One region of the Streptomyces sp. JLBT605 genome, then DNA from elsewhere that is predicted to be linked to it. Evidence: riboswitches for the same ligand, from Rfam matches in the RefSeq annotation. Region 1 holds a riboswitch; each other region holds the start of a gene.

Region 1 (2,191 bases):
CCGCCCGGACGGACCTCCAAGTGGAGGTGCGGGCCGGTGACGTTGCCGGTGGCGCCGACGCGGCCGATGACCTCGCCGGTGGTCACCGAGCCGGACGTCTGGACCATCGACGACAGGTGGCAGTACCAGATCTCGGTGCCGTCCTCGAGCGTGAGCACGATGCGGTAGCCGTAGGAACCGGCCCAGCCGGCTTCGGTGATCGTGCCGCCGTGCACCGCCTTGACCGGCGTACCGGTCGGGGCGGCGAAGTCCTGGCCGGTGTGGTCGGCGGACCACATGTCGCCGGCCTCACCGAAGGACGAGGTGAGGGTGTAGGAGGCGAGCGGGAGGGTGTAGGACGCGGCCAGCTTGGCGAGGCGCTCGGCCTCGGCCTTCCGCCGGGCCTCCTCCGCCGCCTTCCGCTTGGCCTCCGCCGCGGCCTCCCGCTTGGCCTCGGCCTCCGCGGCCTGCTTCTTGACCTCCGCGGCCTTCTTCGCCGCGGCCTGCTTGACGGCGGCCTCGGCCGCGGCCGTCTCCGCCGCCTCCCGCTCGGCCGCGTCAGCGCCGATCTGCTGCTGCTCGGCCTGCCGCATGATGCGGGCGCGCAGTGCCTCGGCCGGGTCGGTGAAGCCCTGCGCCCTGTCCTGGGCGGTGAGCCCGGCCTGGGAGATGGGGTGGGCGGAGCCCTGGGAGCTTGCGGTGGAGCCGGATGAGTCGTCGGATATCAGCGGGCCGATGCCGGGCAGGTCCTCGGCGTCGGGCAGGGCGTCCTGCGCCTCGTCCATCAGGTGCGCGACATCCGGCATGGATATCGGAGCCTGGGGCCGGTCCTTGGCGGTCGCCATGCCACCCGCGCCGACCGCCGCGATGACACCGACACCGAGCACCGCGCCGCTGCGCGCCATGCTGCCGCCGCGCTGCTTGACGACCCGGTGCCGGCCGCGGACGGGGGCGATGGACTCGGCGGTCGGGTTCCACTCCTCGTACGGCTCGTCGTCGTACGGCGCTGCCCCGGGACCGGGGCCGATGGCCGGCAGCGTGGCAGTGGCGGTGGTGGCCGTGGCGGCCGGCGCGGCGGAGGCGTCGGTTCCGGTGGCGTCGGGGCCGGAGTCGTGGCCGAGCGGGAAGCCGGCGGGGCCGTGCGGTGCCTCGTCGAGGGCAGACCTGTTGGACGCCACGGGGGCGTACTCCTTTCCTTCCTTCTCGCCTACCGGGTTAGCTGACGGGTTCGGAGCAGGAAGGTCTCCTACGGGCCAGGTTCGGCCCGATTCACCCCAAGGTTGGTGGTTCCCCGGTTCCCTTGGTGCTGCTGGTGGTGCAGTGTGCGTGCGGGATTCGGCGACGGCGCACGGTGCCGCCTCTGCGACGGCTGTGACGACCGCGCTGCGTTATCGAACGTTAATAGACGGCGCGACGCTATTCCAAGCTGTTCTCCGGAATCCACGGAGCTTTGACGCTCACCTATCGGGATGTTCTCGGGCAGCCCGGGGCGAATTGACGCCATGAGAGATACGCGGCTGAAACGGCCAGGAGCTGATCGTGCGTCAATCGTTATGCGGAGGGTGGCGGCCGGACACGCACGGTGACGGCCTTCGCCGGGAAGACGGCCCCGGGAAGACGGCCCCAGAAAGGCGGGCCCCGGCGGACGATCCGGCCGGGGCCCGAGCCCGCGACGCGACGGCGGGCATCAGCAGACAGCGGGCATCAGCGGAGTGACGGGTATCAGCAGACGGCGGGCGCCAGCAGGTGACGGCGGGCGTCAGCAGACAGTGCCATCAGCAGGTGACGGCGGGCGTCAGCGCGTCACGGCTCAGAGCTCGACGCCGAGGGCGCGCGCCCGGCGGTCCGCCGCCAGCTCGGCGGCGGCCTCGTCGAGGTAGACCTCGCACACCAGCCGCCCGTCACTGGTGAGGTTGTGCTCCAGCTCCCAGAGGCTGATCTCGTCCCCACCCGCGAGCAGGAAGGCGTGCTCGTAGAAGCGGCACCAGGTCGCGTCCGGGCCGGCGGTGCGGCGGCGCGGCTTGGGGGCGAGCGCGATGTCGTGCGCGAACGCGTTCTCCAGCAGCCGCTCGACCTCCTCCCCCGGCCGGTCGTCGTTCTCCGCGCGGCGCAGCACCCGGCGCGCGTGGTCGGCGGAGTTGTCGGCCACGTACGCACGCGCGGTGTCCAGCGGCAGCGGGGTGTGCAGCAGTTGGTCGGGCAGCCACAGCGG
Region 2 (2,191 bases), 2.2 Mb from region 1:
ATCTCTGCGAAACGCAGTCGATCGACGCGCGTTCACCGAACTCTATTCCACAGAGCTCGAATTTCCGACGAGCGGCGGGATTTCATGGATAATTTTTGGCCAAGCGGGATTGCGCGGCAGTCGCGGCGCCCTCCGGCCGTCCCGGCGGCACACGCGGCCGCCCCGGCGCCACCTTGCGGCAGGCCCGGCGGGACATACGACAGGCCCCGGCCGAGTGGCCGGGGCCTGTGCGCGATGGTCCGGGGGCGTCAGATGTTGACCCCGTGCGAGCGGAGGTAGGCGACCGGGTCGATGTCCGAGCCGTACTCCGGGCTGGTCCGCGCTTCGAAGTGCAGGTGCGGGCCGGTGGTGTTGCCGGTGTTGCCCGACAGGCCGATCTGCTGGCCCGGGGTCACCGTCTGGCCGACCGAGACATTGAGCGACGACAGGTGGCCGTACTGGGTGTACGTGCCGTCATTCATCTTGATCACGATGTTGTTGCCGTACGCGCCGCCCCAGCCTGCTTCGACTACGGTCCCGGAGCCCACCGCGTGCACCGTGGTGCCGGACGCGGCGTGGAAGTCGACACCGGTGTGGCTGCCGGAGCTCCACAGCCCGCTGGAGGCGTGGTACTGGGTGGAGACGTAGGAGCCGGTTATGGGCGCCACGAAGGTGTTCAGCCGCTTGCGCTCGGCCTCCCGCGCGGCCCGCTCCTTGGCCGCCCGCTCCGCCTTGGCCTTCTTCTCAGCGGCCTCGGCCTTGCGCTTGGTCTCGGCGGCCTGGCGGACGGCCTCCCGGCGCGCCGTGTCCTCGGCCTCCGCCTTGGCCGCGTCCTCCTCGGCTGCGCGCTCCTGGCTGTGCGCCTGGGCGCCGATCTCCTGGGCGAGGTCGTCGCCGACGACGATCGCCTGGTTCAGACCGGTGTCCTCGAAGCTCGGGGAGTCGCCGCCGGCGGCGAGCGCCGGGGAGGCGAGACTGGCGACGACGCCGGAGGCGGCCAGGGTGGCCATGCCGGCGATGTTCGTGCCGGTGCGCATGGCGGAGCGCCGGGGGCGGCGGTGCTTCCCGGTGGGACGGGTGAACGCCATGGGGTGGCGTACTCCTTTCCTTCCTTCTCGCCTACCGGGTTAGCTGACGGGTTCGGAGCAGGAAGGTCTCCTACGGACCCCTCCTCGCGGAGGCGCCCGATTCACCCCAGGGGAAGTCCCTCCGAAGAGGGCGGGTCCCCGGCTCCCTTGCGGGACTCGGCGATGGCTGCCCGGGCCGCGGGTGCGACGCAATCCGACGAACAGCCGACCCGACGCTAGACGGCTGATCTTTTGATCGCCAAACAGATCCGGCATTTTGTTGCCCTCGCCACAGGGCAGACATACCGCCTCCACGACAAACCGGACACCGCAGGCGGATAACGCAGGACTCCGGCGTCTCGTGCGACGCCGGAGTCCTGTGTGTCCTCGCTCCGCTGAGCCGTCGTCAGCCGGTGAGCGTCTCCGCCCGGCCGCTGACGGCCTCTCAGCCGGTGGCCGTGGGTCAGCCGGTGACCACCTTCACCTCGCCGATGCCCAGGGCGCGGACCGGCTCCTCGATGACCGAGGCGTCACCGACGAGCACGGTGACGAGCCGGTCGACGGGGAAGGCGTTCACCGCGGCGGCCGTCGCCTCGACCGTCCCGGTCTCGGCGAGCCGGGCGTACAGATGGGCCTGGAAGTCGTCCGGCAGGTGCTGCTCGACCTGGTCCGCCAGAGTGCCCGCGACGGCCGCCGCGGTCTCGTAGCGGAGCGGGGCGACGCCGACCAGGTTCTGCACCGCGACATCACGCTCGTCGTCGGTCAGCCCCTCCTCCGCGAGGGTGCGCAGCACCTTCCAGGTGTCCTCCAGCGCGGGCCCGGTCACCTCGGTGGCCACCGAGCCGCTGATGGCGAGCATCGCGACACCGGTGGGCGCGGAGCCGGAGCCGCCGGGGCCGGGGGCGCCGTCCGGCACCGACATCAGCACCTGCCCGAAGGCGCGCACCCCGTAGGTGTAGCCCTTCTCCTCGCGCAGCACCCGGTCGAGCCGGGAGGTGAGGGTGCCGCCGAGGCAGTAGGTGCCGAGCACCTGGGCGGGCCAGACCCGGTCGTGCCGGTCGGCACCGATCCGGCCGATGAGCAGCTGGGTCTGCACCGCGCCGGGCCGGTCCACGATCACCACCCGGCCGGCGTCGTCGGCGGTG
Region 3 (2,191 bases), 510 kb from region 1:
TCAAGCGCCTCGAAAGCGCCGGTCGAGGCGCCGGACGGCACGGCAGCACGGCCAGTGCTGCCGTCGTCGAGGCCGACCTCGACCTCGACCGTGGGGTTGCCTCGCGAGTCGAGGATCTCGCGAGCTACGACGACGTCGATGGACGGCACGAGGATCTCCTTCGTGTGGGTCTGCGTCTGCAGCATGAGCCTAACCGGCGAAGCGGGCTGCGCTCGCGCTGCGCCCGCCGAACGAGACGGCGGGCGCGGCTTGCCGCGCCGGGGCTCCGCCGCGGGCCCCGGGCCCCGGCCTCCGGACGGGCCGGCCACGCGGCGGAGCCGCATAGGGTCGCGGCCGGCCCGTCCGGAGATGTGCGGAGCAGGTCAGCGCAGGTCGAGGTGCTGACCGGGGTAGATCAGATCGGCGTCGTCGACGATGTCGTCGTTCAGCTTGTACAGCTGCTGCCAGCCGCCCTGGACGTGCTGTGCGGCGGCGATGGTGGAGAGGGTGTCGCCCGCCTTGACGGTGTACTCGCCGTCGCCCTGGCGCACGGTGCGGTGCTCGGACCGGTTGGCCGGCGCGGACTCGGCGCGCTCGGCGCGCGGCTGCGGCGCGGGCTGGGCCTGCGGCTTGCTCTGCTGCTGCTGCGGCTGGGCCTGCGGCTTCGGCTGCGCCTGCGGCTTGCTCTGCTGCTGCGGCTGGGTCTGCGGGGCCGGGGAGCCGCCCTGGGTCAGGTTGACCCCGCAATGCGGCCAGGCGCCCTTGCCCTGGCTGGCCAGGACCTTCTGGGCTATCTGGATCTGCTGGTCCTTGGTGGCCTTGTCGGCGGTCGGGGCGAACGCGGTACCGCCGTACGCGGCCCAGGTCGAGGCCGAGAACTGCAGGCCGCCGTAGTAACCGTTGCCGGTGTTGATCGACCAGTTGCCGCCGGACTCGCACTGGGCGACCTGGTCCCACTGGTCGGTGGTCGCGGCGGAGGCGCCGGTGGCGGCCATCAGCGGAGCGGCGATCGCGGCGCCGGTGACACCGGCGAGGGTGGCGATCCGAGCGGCCTTGGACGGACGACGATGCTTGCCCTTGGACTTGAGCATGGTTGGTTCGTTTCCTCACCGACGCCTACGAGGTGAGCTGTCGGGTTCGGGCGTGTGAGCTGGCCCGGCCGGGTGCTTTTTTCTCAAGCACCCGGCTTCACCCCTAGCCGGTCGGACCGGCGCAAATCCTGGGTCCCCCGCTCCTGCCTTCGGCGCTTGCGCGTCGACAACCCCCCGGCCGGTGGCAGGACTCGGCGTGCCGGTCGGCGGTGCCCGCGGTGGCGAGCGGTCACGACCGTAAGCACAGCCGCCCGGAGAGCTCAAACCCCGACAGTTACGGAGACTCAGCCGTGTTTGCGCTCAAGGAATAGCTATCCGTGCAGGTCAGACGTGATCCACTCAGGCCGGACATGCCAGACACGCCCCGCGGTGCGAAGAGACTCATGTCTCACTTTTCGCCGTCCAGGACGAGCTCCTGGCCGGGCAGGATCAGGTCCGGGTCGTCTCCGATGACGCTCTCGTTGGCTTCGTAGAGGGCGGGCCAGCCGCCGGCGACCTCATGCTCCTCGGCGATGGCTGACAGGTTGTCACCGGGGCGCACGGTGTAGTCGGCCGGGCCGTGCTCCACCGGGGTCTGGCGACCCTCGCCGCGCGAGGCGTGCCGTCCGGCGGGCCGGTCGCCGTCCTTCTCGGTCCGGTCGTCGGACGGGCCCCGGTGCTTGCCGCTGCCGGGAGCCGGGGTGGAGTGCTCGCCCTTGCCCTGGTCCTGGTCCGTGCCGTGGCCGGAGTCGCCGGTCTTGCCGTCCTCGTCGCCCTTGCCGGGCTCGCCGTGCTCGCCGCCCTTGTCGCCGGACGGGTCCGGGTCCGGCTTCGCGCCGTCCTCGCCGGAGCCGTCGCCGTCCTTGCCGGGCTTGGCATCGGAGCCGGAGGACGGGGTGTTCCGCTCGTCGTCCCCGGGCTTGCGGGCGTCATCGGAGTCAGCGGAGTCGTCGGAGTCGCGGGATCCGTCCGCCCCGTCGCGGGACTTGGAGGATCCGGAGCTGTCGTCGTCGGGCGTGCCGGTCGGCCCGTCGGTGGGCTTCTCGCTCGGCTCGGGCGCCGGGGACTCGGTCCTGCCGGGGTTCACATCGGGTGCCTGGCCGTCCTCGGTCAGCCCGGCGTTCAGCGCGCAGCGCGGCCAG
Region 4 (2,191 bases), 1.7 Mb from region 1:
GGAACCCCTGGCGACGAGGAAACCTCGGCTGCTAGGCGACGCTCAGGCTCGACGAAGCGACGCTCAGGGTCGAGCCGCGCCGTGACGCGTGCCGGTGCTCAGATGCTGACGCCGTGGGCGCGCAGGTACGCCAGCGGGTCGATGTCCGAGCCGTAGTCCGGGCTGGTGCGGACCTCGAAGTGCAGGTGCGGGCCGCTGCTGTTTCCGGTGGTGCCGGAGAGGCCGATCTGCTGGCCGCCGGTCACGGTCTGGCCGGCCGAGACGGTCAGCGAGGACAGGTGCGCGTACTGGCTGTACTTGCCGTCGGCGTGCCGGATGACGACCTGGTTGCCGTAGGCGCCTCCCCAGCCGGCGGAGACGACCTCGCCCGCACCGATGGCCTTGATGCTGGTGCCGGTCGGGACCGGGAAGTCGACGCCGGTGTGGTAGCCGCTGGACCAGGCGCTACCGGCCTGGTGGTACGGGGTGCCCATGGGCGCGTTCACCGGGGCGGTGAAGCCGGAGGTGGAGGGGGTCGCGGTCTGCGCCGGCGCGGCGGGCTTCGGGGCCTCCTGCTTGGGGGCCGCGTGCCGCGGCGCGGCGTGCTTGGGAGCCGCGTGCTTGGGACCCTGGCCGTTCAGCGACAGCCGCTGGCCCGGGAAGATCAGGTTCGGGTCGTCCCCGACGACCTCGCGGTTGGCCTCGTACACGGCCTCCCAGCCGCCGTCCACGTCGTGGGCGGTGGCGATCTTGGAGAGGCTGTCACCGCTGACCACGGTGTACGCGCTCTCCTGCGCCGGCGCGGCGGGCTTCGCGTGCTTCGGACCGGCCTTGGGCGCGGCCACCGGGGCCGGGGCGGCGGGCTTCGCCGGGGCGGGGGCCGCCTCCTGCTTCGCGCCGTCCGGGGCGATGAGGGGGGCGGGGCCGCCCTGGGCGAGACCGGCCTTCACCGAGCACACCGGCCAGGCACCCGGGCCCTGCTCGGCGAGAACCTTCTCGGCGATCGCGATCTGCTGGTCCTTGGTGGCCAGGTCGGCGCGCGGCGCGTAGTCCAGGCCGCCGAAGGCCTCCCAGGTGGACTGCGTGAACTGCAGGCCACCGTAGAAACCGTTGCCGGTGTTGATGCTCCAGTTGTTGGTGCTCTCGCACTCCGCGACCTTGTCCCAGGTGTCGACGGAGGCGGCGTTCGCCGAGGTGGCACCGACGAACGGAAGGGCCACACCGGCGCCACCCGCGGCAAGTGCGAGGGAAACCTTGGCAATTCGGCCCGGGTTATAGCGACGATGGCGTCCGCGTGCAGACATAGGGGTTTTCCTCTCCTACGCCTGCGAGGTGAGCTGTCGGGTTCGGGCTGGAGTTGCCCGGCCGCGTGACGAGCGGCAACCTGCACGCCGCAAACGCGTCTTCACCCCAAGCCGGCCGCACTGAAGCGCGGTTCGGCACTTACCTGGTTCCCCCGCTCCCGCCGTGATGCGTCGTGGTTACTCCTCCGCCGGCGGCAGGATTAGGCGCTCCGGCTTCGGGCCCCTGAGCAGTGATTGCTGTGGGAGCGGGCGCCACCGTAATCAGAAGAATTTCCCCGCCACAAGCTGCGTGACATGGGCAGAAGATCCATCGCAGATCAATTCCGGAAATTACCGCTGCTTTATGTCACGCTGCGCTCCGGATCTCTTCCGCAACGAAATGGAGATCTTGCAGACCGCCGCCAGGGAAAAGCGCCCCGTGACGAAACTGACGGAATGTGTCCGGGGTGCCACGACCCGCCACAGGTTTACTCGGTATTCCGTGACCTCGGTCACCAGCGCCCGCCATAAGCGCATGAGGTGCCAAAAGTCCGATTTGGGCAATGAGTTGGAGAGTGCCGGGTGATCGAGCCCCGGACAAACTCCCGCATACCCACCCCAAAGCCCTCGGCCCTTCGATGAGTGGGCCGCCACCTGACGGCCCGTCTGTTCCCCTTGAACCGGGACAAACTGGTCGGCGTCGACCCATGTGACCGCGAAACCGGTCGGGGGATCCGGACCCGCGCATGCGACGACGACGCCGACCAGCGTCCGCCGACCCCCGGCCCGACACCAAGGGGTCATGCCCTCCTCACCGCCATGACGTATCGCGGCGGCGGAGTGTGACAGCCATCGAACGACAGCCGGCCGGAAGGGATGGAAGGCTCCTCGGCGCACCGGCTCGCCGCGCACATACGCAAAGACCCCGC

The links. Region 1 has a riboswitch for cyclic di-AMP ahead of AC4BDD_RS15755 (M23 family metallopeptidase). Riboswitches for the same ligand answer to the same signal wherever they lie in the genome.
Region 2: it holds a riboswitch for cyclic di-AMP, as region 1 does, so the genes downstream of both, AC4BDD_RS06580 (M23 family metallopeptidase) here and AC4BDD_RS15755 (M23 family metallopeptidase) in region 1, are expected to answer to the same signal.
Region 3: it holds a riboswitch for cyclic di-AMP, as region 1 does, so the genes downstream of both, AC4BDD_RS18005 (transglycosylase family protein) here and AC4BDD_RS15755 (M23 family metallopeptidase) in region 1, are expected to answer to the same signal.
Region 4: it holds a riboswitch for cyclic di-AMP, as region 1 does, so the genes downstream of both, AC4BDD_RS08625 (transglycosylase family protein) here and AC4BDD_RS15755 (M23 family metallopeptidase) in region 1, are expected to answer to the same signal.

What each region holds. Positions count from the first base shown of each region.
Region 1 covers NZ_CM177087.1:3,629,285-3,631,475, reverse strand. Annotated here, with positions in the region: gene AC4BDD_RS15755 (M23 family metallopeptidase) at 1-1,157, opposite strand, end outside; cyclic di-AMP (ydaO/yuaA leader) riboswitch at 1,169-1,330, opposite strand; gene AC4BDD_RS15750 (DUF6227 family protein) at 1,790-2,191, opposite strand, start outside.
Region 2 covers NZ_CM177087.1:1,434,026-1,436,216, forward strand. Annotated here, with positions in the region: gene AC4BDD_RS06580 (M23 family metallopeptidase) at 249-1,067, opposite strand; cyclic di-AMP (ydaO/yuaA leader) riboswitch at 1,082-1,239, opposite strand; gene AC4BDD_RS06585 (M16 family metallopeptidase) at 1,510-2,191, opposite strand, start outside.
Region 3 covers NZ_CM177087.1:4,141,313-4,143,503, reverse strand. Annotated here, with positions in the region: gene eno (phosphopyruvate hydratase) at 1-149, opposite strand, end outside; gene AC4BDD_RS18005 (transglycosylase family protein) at 363-1,070, opposite strand; cyclic di-AMP (ydaO/yuaA leader) riboswitch at 1,078-1,235, opposite strand; gene AC4BDD_RS18000 (transglycosylase family protein) at 1,459-2,191, opposite strand, start outside.
Region 4 covers NZ_CM177087.1:1,925,880-1,928,070, reverse strand. Annotated here, with positions in the region: gene AC4BDD_RS08625 (transglycosylase family protein) at 99-1,283, opposite strand; cyclic di-AMP (ydaO/yuaA leader) riboswitch at 1,287-1,467, opposite strand.